2 regions of the Weissella sp. ESL1177 genome follow, and region 2 is predicted to be linked to the other one. Evidence: riboswitches for the same ligand, from Rfam matches in the RefSeq annotation. Region 2 holds a riboswitch; the other holds the start of a gene.

The links. Region 2 has a riboswitch for thiamine pyrophosphate ahead of thiS (sulfur carrier protein ThiS). Riboswitches for the same ligand answer to the same signal wherever they lie in the genome.
Region 1: linked by a shared signal. The riboswitch ahead of thiW (energy coupling factor transporter S component ThiW) and the one ahead of thiS (sulfur carrier protein ThiS) in region 2 are both predicted to bind thiamine pyrophosphate.

What each region holds. Positions count from the first base shown of each region.
Region 1 is NZ_CM176591.1:231,295-238,995, reverse strand. Features, by position in the region: gene AC3B5D_RS01205 (ATP-binding cassette domain-containing protein) at 1-190, opposite strand, end outside; gene thiE (thiamine phosphate synthase) at 316-933, opposite strand; gene thiM (hydroxyethylthiazole kinase) at 887-1,735, opposite strand; gene thiW (energy coupling factor transporter S component ThiW) at 1,732-2,247, opposite strand; TPP riboswitch at 2,349-2,450, opposite strand; gene AC3B5D_RS01185 (LysR family transcriptional regulator) at 2,500-3,396, opposite strand; gene AC3B5D_RS01180 (phosphoglycerate kinase) at 3,512-4,732, opposite strand; gene gap (type I glyceraldehyde-3-phosphate dehydrogenase) at 4,839-5,849, opposite strand; gene AC3B5D_RS01170 (hypothetical protein) at 6,205-6,417, opposite strand; gene AC3B5D_RS01165 (hypothetical protein) at 6,541-6,996, opposite strand; gene AC3B5D_RS01160 (helix-turn-helix transcriptional regulator) at 6,983-7,369, opposite strand; tRNA gene AC3B5D_RS01155 (tRNA-Arg) at 7,528-7,599, shown strand.
Region 2 is NZ_CM176591.1:1,757,448-1,765,148, reverse strand. Features, by position in the region: gene AC3B5D_RS08630 (amino acid permease) at 1-204, shown strand, start outside; gene AC3B5D_RS08625 (GNAT family N-acetyltransferase) at 340-864, opposite strand; gene AC3B5D_RS08620 (DUF368 domain-containing protein) at 1,071-1,910, shown strand; TPP riboswitch at 2,055-2,144, shown strand; TPP riboswitch at 2,240-2,329, shown strand; gene thiS (sulfur carrier protein ThiS) at 2,372-2,569, shown strand; gene thiF (sulfur carrier protein ThiS adenylyltransferase ThiF) at 2,587-3,237, shown strand; gene AC3B5D_RS08605 (thiazole synthase) at 3,251-4,021, shown strand; gene AC3B5D_RS08600 (hydantoinase/carbamoylase family amidase) at 4,024-5,229, shown strand; gene AC3B5D_RS08595 (dicarboxylate/amino acid:cation symporter) at 5,234-6,460, shown strand; gene AC3B5D_RS08590 (MFS transporter) at 7,080-7,701, opposite strand, start outside.

The DNA.
Region 1 (7,701 bases), 630 kb from region 2:
TTTTATTATCTATATAGATATCACCATTAGTTGGTTCAATTAAACGATTAATCATTTTCAAAATCGTTGTTTTACCACTACCACTTGGACCAACCAAAACAAAAAAATCTTCAGATAAAATGGTTAAATCAAGGTGATTAACGACTTCTTTTTCTTGATAGGTTTTGATAACATCTTTGAATACAATCATTAATATCCTCCTTTGCGTTGCTTCACGAATTAATTTAATCATCAATAAATTTTTATAATAGCAAATACTTTAAGTATATAAAAAAGACTGGGTACTAATTCATAATTGACTCAGTCTTTTGAAAATTATAATGTTTCAAGTGCTTGTTTAAGATGCTGCACTTTTTCTGCTATATTTGTTGCCTGCATAATCTCACTAACCACTGCAACGCCAATAATGTTAGTGTCCTTAAAAGTTGCAATTTTATCCTCTTTAATCCCACCAATAGCAAATACAGGAATTTTAACTGCTGCTGTAATTGCCTTGAGAGTTGGTATTGATGTTTGTTTTGTGACAACTTTGGTTTGTGTTGGAAAAATTGCACCAGTGCCGAGATAATCTGCCCCATTTTCAGCGGCTTCAACTGCACGTGTGACTGTTTTTGCAGATACACCAAGCATACGTTCAGGACCAATCAATTGACGTGCAACGTCAACAGGTAATTCATCATCACCAATATGAACTCCGCTTGCATCAACCGCTAAGCAAATATCAATACGATCATCAATAATTAATGGTAGATGATACTTATCAGTTATTTGTTTTACCTGCAATGCTAATTCATAATAAGCTCTTGTTGATAACTCTTTTTCACGTAACTGAACCAAGGTGACCCCATTAGCACAGGCTATTTCAAGTTTACTCAAGAATTCTGCCTTAGATTCTCCATATCGAGCTGTCACTAGATATAATTCTTTTGCCATTTTTTACCCCTCTTATCTTGTTGATCCAATGCGGATCATCACTACCCAATACTGATAATTCATTCAAGAATAATTGTCGAAATTCTGCAATTCCTGAAGTTCTTGCTTTTCGTTTTGCCTGTTCACCTGAAATATTTAAATAACTAATGGCACAGATCGTCGCCATCTCTGTTGGCATGTCTGTCCCCAAGAAAGCTGCAATCAACCCACCTAATGTATCACCAGATCCTGTAAAACGATCTAATTCATCCACACCATTTGAAAGTACCCAAACGTTATTTTTTGAAACAACGATGTCCTTTACGCCAGTGGCAACATAGGTTAATTGTGACGAGCGAGCTTGTAGTGCTGTAATCAAATGACTTATTTCTTCATCTGTCTGGTCAAGTATGCTGCCATCCACACCACGGCTATTTGTTGCTAAGCCACAAAGTGCGCGCATTTCAGAAATATTACCACGGACAACAGTTGGCTGCATTAGCATTAACTTTTGTGCAATTTGCATAGCTGATGTCGCACTTGCAATTCCCACAACATCTAATACAAATGGTTTTTGTTGCATAGCCAATTGTCCAGCAGCTAACAAGCTTTTTTCTTTATTAGGCGATAAACTACCAAGATTTAGTAATACAGCATCTGTTTGACTCGCTAAATCATCAAAAGCACGCACATCTTCTGTCATAATTGGTTTTGCACCAACATAGAGTAATGCATTTGCAACAGTTTCAACAGATATGGCATTCGTAATACAATGAACGAGCGGTGATTTTTTAAGAGGTATTGTGATTTCTGTCAATTTCATGCCCCCTTTTTACCATTAAACAGGCGCATCATATCTTTAAAAAGTGTTATTTTCTTGGCCTGTTGCCAAATTAACCATGCGGCAATGGCACCCATAAAAGTTGCCCCCAAAAATCTCGGTGTATACAACAACCAATATAAATCTGTTTTTGTTCCAGTAAATAATACCATTACTGGATATGACATTAATGACCCGATAATTCCTGTTCCAATTATTTCACCGATAATTGAACCGTAAATATTATGAGTTAACCTTGCCCCAATACCTGCTAATAAAGCACCAAATACTGCACCAGTCAATGCTAATGGCGGAATTCCCATCATCATCATTCGAATAATACCACAACACGTTGCCATAATTGTTGCATATAATGGTCCCATTAACACACCAGCCAAAATATTGATCACACTCGACATTGGTGCCATCCCCTCAATCCGTAAAATTGGTGATAAAACGACATCTAAGGCAATCATCATCGCTAAATAGGTGATTTTCCTAACATTTGTATTCATTGATATTCTCCCTCAATTTAAAATTTGTTTGGCGATGTTGACTAAAAAACGCTCAATAAAAAAGCCTCCTTGCAATAAAAAATCACAAAGAGACCATGAAAATGCCTTATATGCACAATTCCTTCGCTTAAATAACTAAAACAGGTACGGAGGGTTTAGAGATAATCTCTTTCTCAGCTAATACAGCTCCCCTTTGTGATATCTATTTAATTTTATATTATTATAGTAACACATTAACAACTAAAAATACGTTTAAAGAATATCGTGATTAGTTGCTTGTGTGATATATTTCCAAAATAATTCATTCGCCTTTGATTCATGCATTTGTTTACATCTCATAAAGCCAAAATTACTTGTTGTATTTGTTCCTATTTTACGCTTAATTAATGGACCATCATTTGTCATATCAACTCTTTTTTCCATCATTAGGGCAATTCCCATCCCATTTGAAACCATGTTTAAGATAATATCGATTCTTTCACCTTGATATGATACCGCAGATGACAATTGTTTTTTATCACCCATGACTCCTAATTTATTGAAAATTAATGTCTCTTCTCCTTCAAGCAGCAATAATTCTTCTGACATTAAATCGTTTAATGAAATAATTTGATGATTTGCTAATGGATGATTTACCGGAAGAATACAAACTAAATTATCCTGATCCGTTAATAACGTTTCAATGGTTTGATTATTTGTAGACGTATAATGACCAAATACAATATCAGCCTGATTATTATTTAAAGAGTCTAACAATAAATTATCTTTTATTTCTGAAAAATGTAACGTAATTTCTGGATACCGTTGATGAAACGCACTCATCAATGAAAAGCCACGATAATTTGAAAAAGTTGGCATGGTATGAATCGTTAAAACATTATCTGACTCTGTATTATGTTGTTCTAACGTTTGTTGTAATGCCGAAAATTCATGTAAAATTTTTTTAGCATACATCTCTGTAATACGACCAGACTCTGTCAAATAAATATGCCGATGTTCACGTTTAAAAAGTCGTGTCTTTAATTCTTTTTCCAAAGATAAAATTTGCTTTGAAATATTCCCCTGTGTTGTATATAATCGGTCTGCTGTTTCAGAATAATTCCCCGTTTCCGCCAAATCAAGAAAAACAGCAAATTTATGAATATCCATAATATGTCCCCTTATTCATTACCGTTTGGAATAGTTTACCACAAACCAATCAATGTTGACATACTAAAAAGGAAGTCAGATAACAAAATCCGACTTCCTTTTTAATTAATCAAATTTATTTTTCAGAAATTGCTGCAATTCCTGGCAACGTCTTTCCTTCAAGATATTCTAGAGAAGCACCACCACCAGTTGAAATGTGGCTTAATTGATCGGCAACACCCAATTGTTGTACGGCGGCAGTTGAATCACCACCACCAACGATCGTCGTTGCACCATTAGCAGTAACCTTAACAAGTTCTTCACCAATTGCTAGAGTTCCCTTTGCAAAGTTTGCCATCTCAAACACACCCATAGGTCCGTTCCAAACAACCGTCTTTGCATCTGAAAGAACTGATTTGAATAATTCTACAGACTTAGGACCGATATCAAGTCCCATGTAACCATCTTTAATGTCACCCTCTGCAACGTAAGTCTCAGCATCATTTGCAAATTTATCTGCGGCAATTGCATCAACAGGTAGAATTAACTTATCACCAGCATCGGCAATCAATTGCTTAGCAAGTTCAACCTTGTCCTCTTCAAACAGAGAATTACCAATCTTTTCACCCTTAGCGGCAGCAAATGTGTATGCCATACCACCACCGACAATCACTTTATCTGCCTTTTGTAATAAGTTTTGAATAATTGTAATTTTGTCAGAAACCTTTGCACCACCAATAATGGCTACGAATGGACGCTTAGGATTTTCAACAGCACCACCTAAGAACTTAATCTCTTTTTCCATTAAGTAACCAGCCGCTGTTTGTGAGATATTTGCTGCAATACCAGCATTAGAAGCATGTGAACGATGAGCTGTTCCAAATGCATCATTGACAAATACATCACCTAATGATGCCCAGTAAGCACCAAGTGCAGGATCATTCTTAGATTCACGCTTCACAACTTCACCATCAACAACATCAGCATAACGCGTGTTTTCGAAAATCAACACTTGTCCATCTTCTAACTTGTTGATTGCATCTTCCAACTCAGGACCCTCAATAGCAGGTACAAACGTTACGGGTTGACCAAGTAAATCAGCCAAACGTTGTGCCACAGGCTTCATTGAAAGTCCTGGCTTATCATCCTCGCTCTTAATGCGTCCCAAGTGTGAGAATAGAATTGCTCGTCCACCTTGTGACAAAACATACTTAATTGTTGGTAATGCTGCAACAATACGGTTATCGTTTGCAACTTCTTGACGCCCATCAACTTCTTTAAGCGGTACATTGAAGTCAACACGCATCAATACTTTCTTACCCTTTAATTCTAGGTCTTCAACTGTTAACTTTGCCATGGAAATTTTCTCCCTTTTTTACTTCAAATACTACGAATCTTATATAAAAAACGGGTGGTTCAGACTATTACTAAACCACCCGTTTTCAATAATAGTTAAGTAACTATTAAAGTGTTGCCAAGTGCAACAAAGTACGGATCATGTTTGAAGTGAAACCATACTCGTTATCATACCAAGCAGCAGTTTGTACTAATTGCTTATCACCAACTGTGATAACCTTAGTCAAAGTTGGATCAAACACAGCACCGTGTGTATCTCCAATGATATCTGAAGATACAATTTCATCATCATTGTATCCAAATGAATCATTCTCATACTTCTTTACTGCATCGTTAACTTCTTCAGCAGAAACCTTCTTTGACAAAACTGCTGTCAATTCAGTCACTGAACCATCAACAACACCGACACGTTGTGCGTGACCATCCAACTTACCAGCAACTGATGGGACAACTAGACCAATAGCCTTAGCAGCACCAGTTGAGTGAGGAATTGTGTTGACAGAAGCTGCACGGTTTGAGCGCATCTTCTTACCCTTAGGTCCATCCAATAGCATTTGTGTACCAGTGAATGCGTGAACAGTCGTCATCAAACCAATTTCTACACCAAATTCCTTGTCCAAAGCATTTGCTAATGGTGCAAGTGATTGTGTTGTACATGAACCGGCAGATACAATGTTGTCATCTGCAGTCAATGTATCTTGGTTAACACCATAAACAACCGTTGGAACTTTACCAGCAGGTGCTGAAATCAAGACCTTCTTCGCACCAGCATCCAAGTGAGCTTGTGACTTTTCTGCTGAAGTATAGAATCCAGTTGACTCCAATACAATTTCAACACCGTCATTTGCAACCCACTTCAAGTTAGCTGCATCACGCTCAGCGTATACACGGATCTTCTTACCATCAACGATGATTCCCTCTTCGTCAGCTGAAACTTCAGCATTCAAAGTACCATGAGTTGAATCATACTTCAACAAGTATGCCAACATAGCAGGGTTAGTTAAATCGTTAATTGCAACAACTTCAATGTCGTCCGCTGTATCCTTCAATTCAAGAATACGACGAAATGCCAAACGACCAATACGGCCAAAACCGTTGATACCAATCTTAACAGTCATATTATTAAGATTCCTCCCAGAAAAAATTCTTTTGTAACGTTTCTACATGATTTATTATACGACTTTGTTTACAATTTCGCAAACAACCCGGTTAACACCTATTTTAAGTTTAATTTGATAATTTTAAAATTAAACTCGGATAGAAAAAATAGTTGTTAATGTGTCATTCACTTATCTATCTACAACAACTATTATACGATAAATAGGAAACAATTGCTTTTTATTTGCTTACATCACTTTTCTTGTTAAAAATTTTTCAATAAAACTTCTTCTATTTTGTTAGTAGTAACTGGTGTACCACCACATTCATATGCGAGACCGTTCATTATTTACTTATATTGTGAATTATTGAACTTTATTTACCTAATAAAATTTTATGTGCTTCTTTGCCATCTACACCACCTAATCGAATCAGACCATATTGTAACAACAACTTTAATCCTCGTATAATCCGATGAAAATTGCCGGCTAGTAAATATTCAATCATTGTTATAATTGCCATTGCAGCAATCCATAGGCTAGTAAAAGTCCCCAAAATTATTAAGAACGTCATCATATCATTACTCATAAGTTGCCTCCTGACAATTAATTTAAACCTAATCACAATTGTTAATTTTAGTCCTAAGCGGCATAACTTAGGACTAAAATTAGTATATATTAAGTTTAAACAAATTTCAAGAAAATGTTAGGTTTAATTTAACAGACCAATTCTTTGATATAAGGCAACCGTTTCTTGGGCAAAATCTAATGGATATCCGAATTTTTCACATAGCATCCATGGTTCAAAAGGTTGATCTTCGTATTCTTTTGCTACCCTAATCATATCTTCTTCGGGCGTCATATATTTAATCACTGATTCTCGTGCAACAACTTCATCATTATGTGCCAAAGTGGCATCATAATCCATATGATTACCGATGTCCGAAATAGCATGATGATATTCTTCGACTAATGTTCGAGCTTTGTCAAATAATGACAAATATTTATCAATAAATATATAAACTTTTTGACCTTTTAGATACGCAACACCGTCTAAGCCAGAATTTTCTTTTAAAGGCATCGTATCTAAGATAACGGGTGTCATACCTAAATCGACCAAATCATTTTCCACTCTAATTAAGAGATCATCATAATTATCTGTTCCCATTCCGATCCTCGTAATCAGCAATTAGCCCCTCAATATATGATTTTGCTCGATCAATAACACGTGATCGTTCTTCATCCGGTAATCCAGAAATATCTAAGCCCCAATGTGCTGCCATTAAGACCGGCTCATCAGTGGCAACGGTCTTTGACATTTGATTTGGTTCTTCAACAAGATCAGACTTTGAGACACCAAAAAATTCTGCCATTGCTTCTATTTTATCAATTCTTGGGTATGTTTTCCCATTTGACCAATCCGAAATTGTCGCCGTGGAAACACCAATGACTTCTGCCAAATGCGCCGCTGTCATTTCATTCTGCTTAATGTAACGCTTAATATTGCGTCCCATTGTCGCTTTTCCTTCTGATGATGCCATATTATCCACCTTTTCTATTTTAAACGGTTTTTGATTTGTAACTATTATTTTAAAGCTAAACTTAACAAATTGCAAGGTTTAACCTAACAAGCACCAAGATATATGCTTACGAATCTCTTGTAAATACATATTTAATAGGCTATAATTACTCGTGTTGTGGACCCGTAGTGTAATGGATATCACGTTGGATTCCGGTTCCGGAGATGAGGGTTCGATTCCCCCCGGGTTCATTTATAAGACGCTACAAACATTGATATAACAACGTTTTAGTTGGAGTTAGTGGCAAATTAGTGGCAAAACCATTTTTGATTTGTTTGTTTGTAATTTCAGTC
Region 2 (7,701 bases):
CAAACACAAGCAGCGATTAATAATCCCTATAAAATGCCACTATTTCCGGCGACAAGTTATTTAACGATTATTTTCTTTATTATTGTGTTAATTATTTTAGCAATTAACGTTGAAACCAGATTATCAGTCTTTCTAACCATTCTATTCTTTATCTTGTTACTGGGTGGTTATAGTTTGTGGTCAAAACGTCGGCGTCAAGAATAAATGAAAAATAAGCGTGAGACAAAAGGCTTCAGTCTTTTGGAACACATTTAAGGACGGCAATCTACCAATTAAATTGATAGATTGCCGTCCTTTTCAGCTGGTCAAAACGACCGATGTTTTTATTAATAACGATGACTAATCTTCTAATAGTAGCTGAAAAGCAAGTCGTTCACCATTTGGGACAGGCATAAGCACGTGACCACAATATTGAAAACCAGCTTTTTTAACCGTCTTTTGCATCCCCTGATTAATTTCATGGGTATCAATCCGAATATCACGATAGCCATGCTCTAATGACAATATCACTAGATCATGAATTAAATGATGTGCGAGACCTTGACCACGAACATCTGCATCGATGGCAATGCGATGTAGACAGAGATATTGTGACTCATGACCTAACCATGAACCATCAATGTCCTCATAAGCTTGCTCAGGTCCGGGCACTAATTTACCAACACCAGCCACCTGATGATGATGGATGAGCACATAGACAAGGCCATTCTGAATATCTTGCACAAATTCTTCTCGTTGGGGCTCTGCTGATCCTTGCCATTGGGGTGAATTTTGACTGCCGAGATAGGCTACTGCCTGTTGAATAATACGATAAATAGCATCAACATCTGTTAATTTTGCTTGTCGCGTATAAGTTAATGACATGGATATGCGCCTCCCGATATAATTGAAATTTTGTACTTCATTATAGCAAATAATTAAAAAAATTGGTTTATAAAAAAATAAGCTAATAAAACAATGTTTTTTTAACTTATTATAAGGAATGATTAGGTATAATACTAATTAATGGTCATTTATATCGCCATGAACACGAATATAGTGATAAACGACATGAAATGAGGAAATAATCAATGCAAAAACGACCAGGAGATATTATCTTCCGTGCTGTTAAAGGTGCATTAATTGGATCAGGATTTATTTTACCAGGCATTAGTGGTGGCGCTCTTGCCGCCGTCTTTGGATTATATGAACGCTTAATTTTATTTATGGCAAATCCATTGAAAAACTTTAAAGCAAATGTCCGGTTTTTCTTACCAGTTGGAATTGGTGCAGTGCTGGGTATTTTTTTACTATCATTTTTGATTAGCTTTATGTTAGGAGAAATTGAAAGTGTTGCACGTTGGTTCTTTATTGGTGCTATTTTAGGAACGGTGCCAACATTATGGTATGAAGCGGGAAAAATGGGACGATCACAATGGGATATCGCATTGTCCATAATGGCGTGTATTTTGATGTTAATATTCTTATGGTTTGGTCGACCATTATTTTCAACCATTGAACCCAGCATGGGCGCTTGGTTTTTAGCAGGTGCTTTGATTGGATTAGGATTACTTGTACCAGGATTGAGTCCATCTAATTTTTTAATTTATTTAGGACTATACAAAGGAATGAGTGATGGTATTAAAAATGGTGATTTAACGGTATTGATCCCCCTTCTCTTAGGATTGATTGTGATTGTTTTAGTATTTGCAAAAGTTATGGCGTATGTTTTTAAAGTTGCTTATGCCAAGTTGTTCCATATTATTTTTGGTATTGTGATGGCATCAACAGTGATGATTATCCCGATAGATTATACTGGTTTCACTGTTTGGCATTATATGTTTGCAGTTATCTTATTAGCTCTTGGCACAGGATTGGGCTGGTGGATGGGTCGTTTAGAGCAGATGGTAAAGCCAGAGATAGTGGTTTAGAATTTCATAGTAGTGAAATTTGAGGTGGTGACTTGTCGTATGATACAAGGTAAATGATGCATGCAACAGCTCATCATTGAAAGCGATTTCAATAATGAGTTGTGTTTCATAATTAAACGTGCTATGGTTATCTTGTTAAGTTAATTAACGTATCTGGGGTGCTGTTAAGCTGAGAATATACCCACTGAACCTGATTTGGTTAATACCTGCGCAGGAAGATACAGTCCGAACATAGTAATTGATGGGCAGTCTTTTTGTGAAAACAAAGAGGCTGCTTTTTATATTTTATGAGGATTGCATAAAGCAATTGGTAAAAACAAAATCTAAACAACCATCGTCTGGGGTGCTGTCAAGCTGAGAATATACCCATGAACCTGATGTCGATAATACGATCGAAGGAAGTACGATATTTGACTGTGTACAAATACCCTTCTTTCGTGATGAGAAAGGAGGGTATTTTTTTGATTATTTTAAATGGTGAACAAATCGCAAATATGGCTGGTAAGACACTAGTCGATTTATTACAAGAAAAAACAGATATGATGCAAAATGTTGTTGTGGAATTAAATGGCAAAATTATTCATCGTGAAGAATTAGCGACACAAAGATTATCAGAAAATGATCATGTTGAACTAATTTCTTTTGTTGGTGGTGGTTAGAAAAGAGGACAAATAAAATGACACCAAAATTTCAAGGCGTAGCTGTCGCCGATTTCTTTGAGGGCATGAAAGCACGTAATGTTGCTGGTACAACGGAACCTTTGCAAAATGCGCGAGTTACGATTGCTGGTGCAGGTGGCTTAGGTTCAAATATTGCAATTGCACTTGCCCGTAGTGGTGTTGGTCATTTAACAATCATTGATTTTGATACCATCGAAATGAGTAATCTTAATCGGCAACAATATAAAGTTAGTCAGATTGGGATGCCTAAAGTTGTGGCATTGAAGCAAAATTTATTAGAATTTAATCCATTTATTGATATTGATATCCAGCAGGTCAAAATAACGCCTGATAATATCGAAATATTATTTGCAGATTGTGATATTGTCTGTGAGGCGTTTGATAACCCAATGGCCAAGGCGATGTTATTGGATGGTATAACCAACTTTTATCCTGACAAGCCACTTGTTATGGGCAATGGTATGGCAGGATTACATGTCACTAATGAGATGAAAACAAAACAACAGTTACCAAATGTTTATATTTGTGGAGATGGTTATAGTAAAGGTGCTGAAGGACTGATGGCACCACGTGTTATGGTATGTGCTGGTCATGAGGCTAATGCCATCTTACGGTTATTAACTAAGCGCCCCGTTTTAGCAGAATAGGAGATAAATAATCATGGTTGAAAGTAATGATGATTTAATTATTGGTGGTCACCATTTTTCTTCGCGTTTCATTTTAGGATCAGGGAAATATTCATATGAATTAATTGATTCGGCAATTCATCATGCTGACGCACAAATTATTACAATGGCTTTGCGCCGAACGAACGCAGCTGAAGAAAATATTTTGAATTATATTCCTGAAGATGTCACGATTTTACCAAACACATCTGGTTGTACGAATGCTGAAGAAGCTATCCGCATGGCACGCATTGCTCGTGAATTAAGTGGTAGTGATTTCATTAAGCTTGAAGTTGTACCAGATAAAACTTACTTGTTACCTGATAATGAAGAAACAATCAAAGCAACGCAGGTTTTGGTAGATGAGGGATTTATTGTGATGCCATATATGTTGCCTGATTTAAATGCTGCGCGTAAGTTAGTGGCCGCAGGTGCTGCAGCTGTGATGCCATTAGGAGCGCCAATTGGTACGAATCAAGGCTTGGCAACGAAAGCATTGATTCAAATTTTAATTAACGAAATTGATGCACCGATTATCGTTGATGCCGGTATTGGTCGTCCAAGTCAAGCAGCTGAAGCTATGGAAATGGGTGCCGCTGCAGTAATGGCTAATACAGCGATGGCAACAGCTGGTGATATACCATTGATGTCAGAAGCCTTTAAGTTAGCTGTTCAAGCAGGCCGAAAAGGTTATCTTGCGCATCTTGGTCGTGTTTTGGATAAAAAAGCTGTGGCATCTTCACCAATAGCGGGTATTAGTAAATAATTATGTCGAATGAAACTGTACAATTAGGTGATTTGCTAGATCAGTTCAATGCATCAGATGAAGTTGGGCAAAATCGGCTCGTTTATAATCAACAGTGGTTGCAGAATCAACGTGCTTTAATTTTACTTGGTCAAAAATATCATGCAAAAGCCACTGTTGATGATTATGGCAATGTTTCTCTAGATTTTCCGGGACAAGAAACAGTTGCACCGATTGCAACGGGTTCTCATATGGACACTGTGCGTCAAGGTGGTCGTTATGATGGCTTATTTGGTATTCTGGGTGGATTTTGTGCGATACAAAAAGTCTATCAACAAGGTTCTTTACCTAAAAAACCGCTCCGTTTGATTTCTTTTAGCGAAGAAGAAGGTAGCCGTTTTCCAGCAGCATTTACTGGATCCAGTTATTATACAGGACATCGGCAAGTAACATCATTAGTTGATAAATCAGGTATAACATTTGAACAAGCTAGACGCAGTGCAGTCAAACAATTACAAGCAATGTCTGGTGTGAGTCGACAGCGAGCGTCTTTACCAGCAAGCTTTATGGAATTGCATATTGAACAAGGACCGCGCCTGGCACAGGCACACCAATCAATTGGGTTAGTGACTGGCATTGTTGCACAAAATCGCTATGATGTGACGGTGCATGGTCAGGCAAACCATGCTGGTACGACACCAATGGCACAACGTCAAGATGCAGTTGCAACGGCAAGTTATCTGATGACAAAATTATATGATTTGGCCGGACAATCATCACAAAGTCTAACATTTACCATTGGAGAAATATATGTCTCCCCTAATGTGAGCAATGTCATTGCCGAAACCTGCATGTTTACCATTGATTGTCGGGATGAATCAGACGAATTATTAGCCACATTTGTGACAGCGATGAAAGCAATGATAGCACAATTTGATCATGTGACGGTAAAACAGACATTACATGTTCCTGCAACCCTTTTATCACAGGCATTAAGACAACAAAATGCTAAGATAGCTACTCAAATGAAGCTCCCCTTCCAAGAGTTATTTTCGGGTGCAGGTCATGATAGTCAAATAATGAGTGCGGTTGTGCCAACAACGATGATTTTTGTACCAAGTGAAGCAGGAATTAGTCATGCCCCGGTTGAATATACAAAGATGTCAGATTTATTAAATGGTATTGCATTGTTAGCTGTTAGTCTGTCTACACAAGCAAATGGGGCGTGAGAAAATGCGAGTAAAAGTTCATCTAACAACGCAAATTATTATTGGGATGATCATTGGTGTGATTTTCGGTGCTATTTTTGGCACAAAAATTGCAGGGATTCAAATGATTGGTGATATCTTTTTGAGACTGATTCAAATGGCAGTGATGCCTTTAGTTTTTTGTACAGTTATTGTGGCAGTCGGTAAATTACCATTGCAGCAATTAGGACGTCTCGGATTAAAAACAGCTACTTGGTTTGCAGGTACGACCCTTGTTGCTGCGTTAGTTGGACTTTTATTGGGTTGGTGGTTGATGCCTGGTGTTGGCATTCACTTGAAATTACATCCAGAACTCGTTGAAAATATAACGAGTCAGCCCCTTTCAACGTCAACCATGATATTAGATTTTTTCCCAACCAATATTTTTACGGCGTTAGCAAAAGGCAATACGATTCAAGTGATTATATTTGCACTCTGTTTTGGTGTTGTTTTAAGCCATGCAAATGCTCATCAACAGTATCAAAATATCATTCGTGGCCTAGAACAAATGAACCAATTATTGATTGATTTGATTCAATTCGTTTTACGATTGGCACCCATTGGTATTGGTGCGTTAACTGCAGCAACCATTGCTAAAAATGGGTTATTAGTTCTACTACCCTTATTCAAGTTTTTAGCCTTATTTGCGATTGGCACGATTCTTTTCTTAGCTGCCCTATTTGGCATGATTATGATACGTGCGCAGATGTCTTTACGGACAGTCATGCATGGTTTTGCTAATATTCTATTGATCGCAATGACAACGACATCTTCTGCTGCCTCATTACCAATCGAAATGGCTGATGCTGAACATCGTTTGGGTGTTAAAAAAGAGATTAGTGAGTTAGTTTTACCATTGGGGATGGCATTAAATAGTAATGGGTTAGCCATGTATTTAGCATTAGCATGTGTGACAATGACTCAGTTTTATGGGTTGTCATTGTCATTTGCGATGATGTTAAAGATTGTGCTGTTAGCCATTGTGGCGTGCTTAGGAACTGTCGCAGTGCCTGGTGGCGGCTTAGTGGCGCTAACAATTATTGTCCCAACGCTTGGATTACCATTAGACAGTATTGCCTTATTAGCAGGTATTGATTGGTTTGCAGGTGTTTTCCGTACGGTACTTAATGTTGTTGGTGACACAACGACTGCGATTATGATTGCAGCTGATGAAAAGGAATTAAAGCAAATCGTCTTGCCAGTAAAAAATTAGCTAAACGCTCAGCTGATGATTAAAGTTATGAATTTGTTAACTTTAGTATTTACTATAATGTTGGGTATGAATAGAAGTATGCATAGTCGTTTAAGTATTGAGATGCTGCTTAGATTTATAGTTGCACAAGAATAAAAAGATAGTGCAGCTTTGCATCAACGAGACTTCCCATTAAGTTGATACAAGATGGTGGCATAATTTAACGACGAAATAACCGCTAGTTTGTTGGAACTAAGGCGGTTATTTTTTTGCAATGATTAATCAATCGATTAAATTTAACCTAACATTGATATGCACCATTTTTGATTTTTATAAGTTAGACTTAAATTAATTAAAAGAATAAAAAAGCGCTCAAAAATTTTCATTCTGAGCTTTGTAATGAATTTCTATCATAAGCTTTACGATATAGATTGGTAATTGCGTATTACTTTTCAAAATTTCTAAATCTTGTAACATACTAATTTGTAGGAATCTTGTACTATTTTAGCGATTGGGTGAATATTTTGTCGTGAATTTATATCTCAGCGTTAGCTTGCTTTGTAGGTCAAATACAGTAGAAAACGCGATATTTATGACTAACATTGCTGTAGACACAACTCTTAAATATAGGATTCAGATATTACTTTTCTTGCCCTAAAGGTGATAATTTTGCGCCTATACCTGCCAAAGTTCGAATGATTCCAGCAATTAGAATGACAATAAACATCGGTTGACCATGGTCTAGTAAAAGACCACCAAACCATGAACCGATAGGAATGGACGCATAAGATACCATACGTGTAACTGAAACAACTCGCCCTAATAGTTCTTGAGGGACAGTTCGTTGTCGTAATGTAAAATAAGTAATCACATTGATGTTACCAAAAAAACTAATCAGACCTAAAATACAACCAATATAGAGATAATGCGTATTTAACAACAATAACAGGGTACTGATTCCTGCTAAAATAGTGCTGCTGGATAGCAAAAAGCCTGCATGAAAGTGATTGACGACTTTTCCCCCGATTAATCCAGCAATTAAAGCGCCAATACCACCAAGAGACATAGCAATCGTCGCAGCTATCACTGGATAATGAAGGAATTTCGTCATATAGAAAATAAAATTAGCTTCAAACATATTCAAAGCAAAATTGGTAAATAAAAACATTACTGAGCCACTAAAAATCACGCGTTGTTGCACACTATATTTAGCACCTGTCCCAATATCATGGGCTATTTTGTGCCACATACTAGTTGGTCTG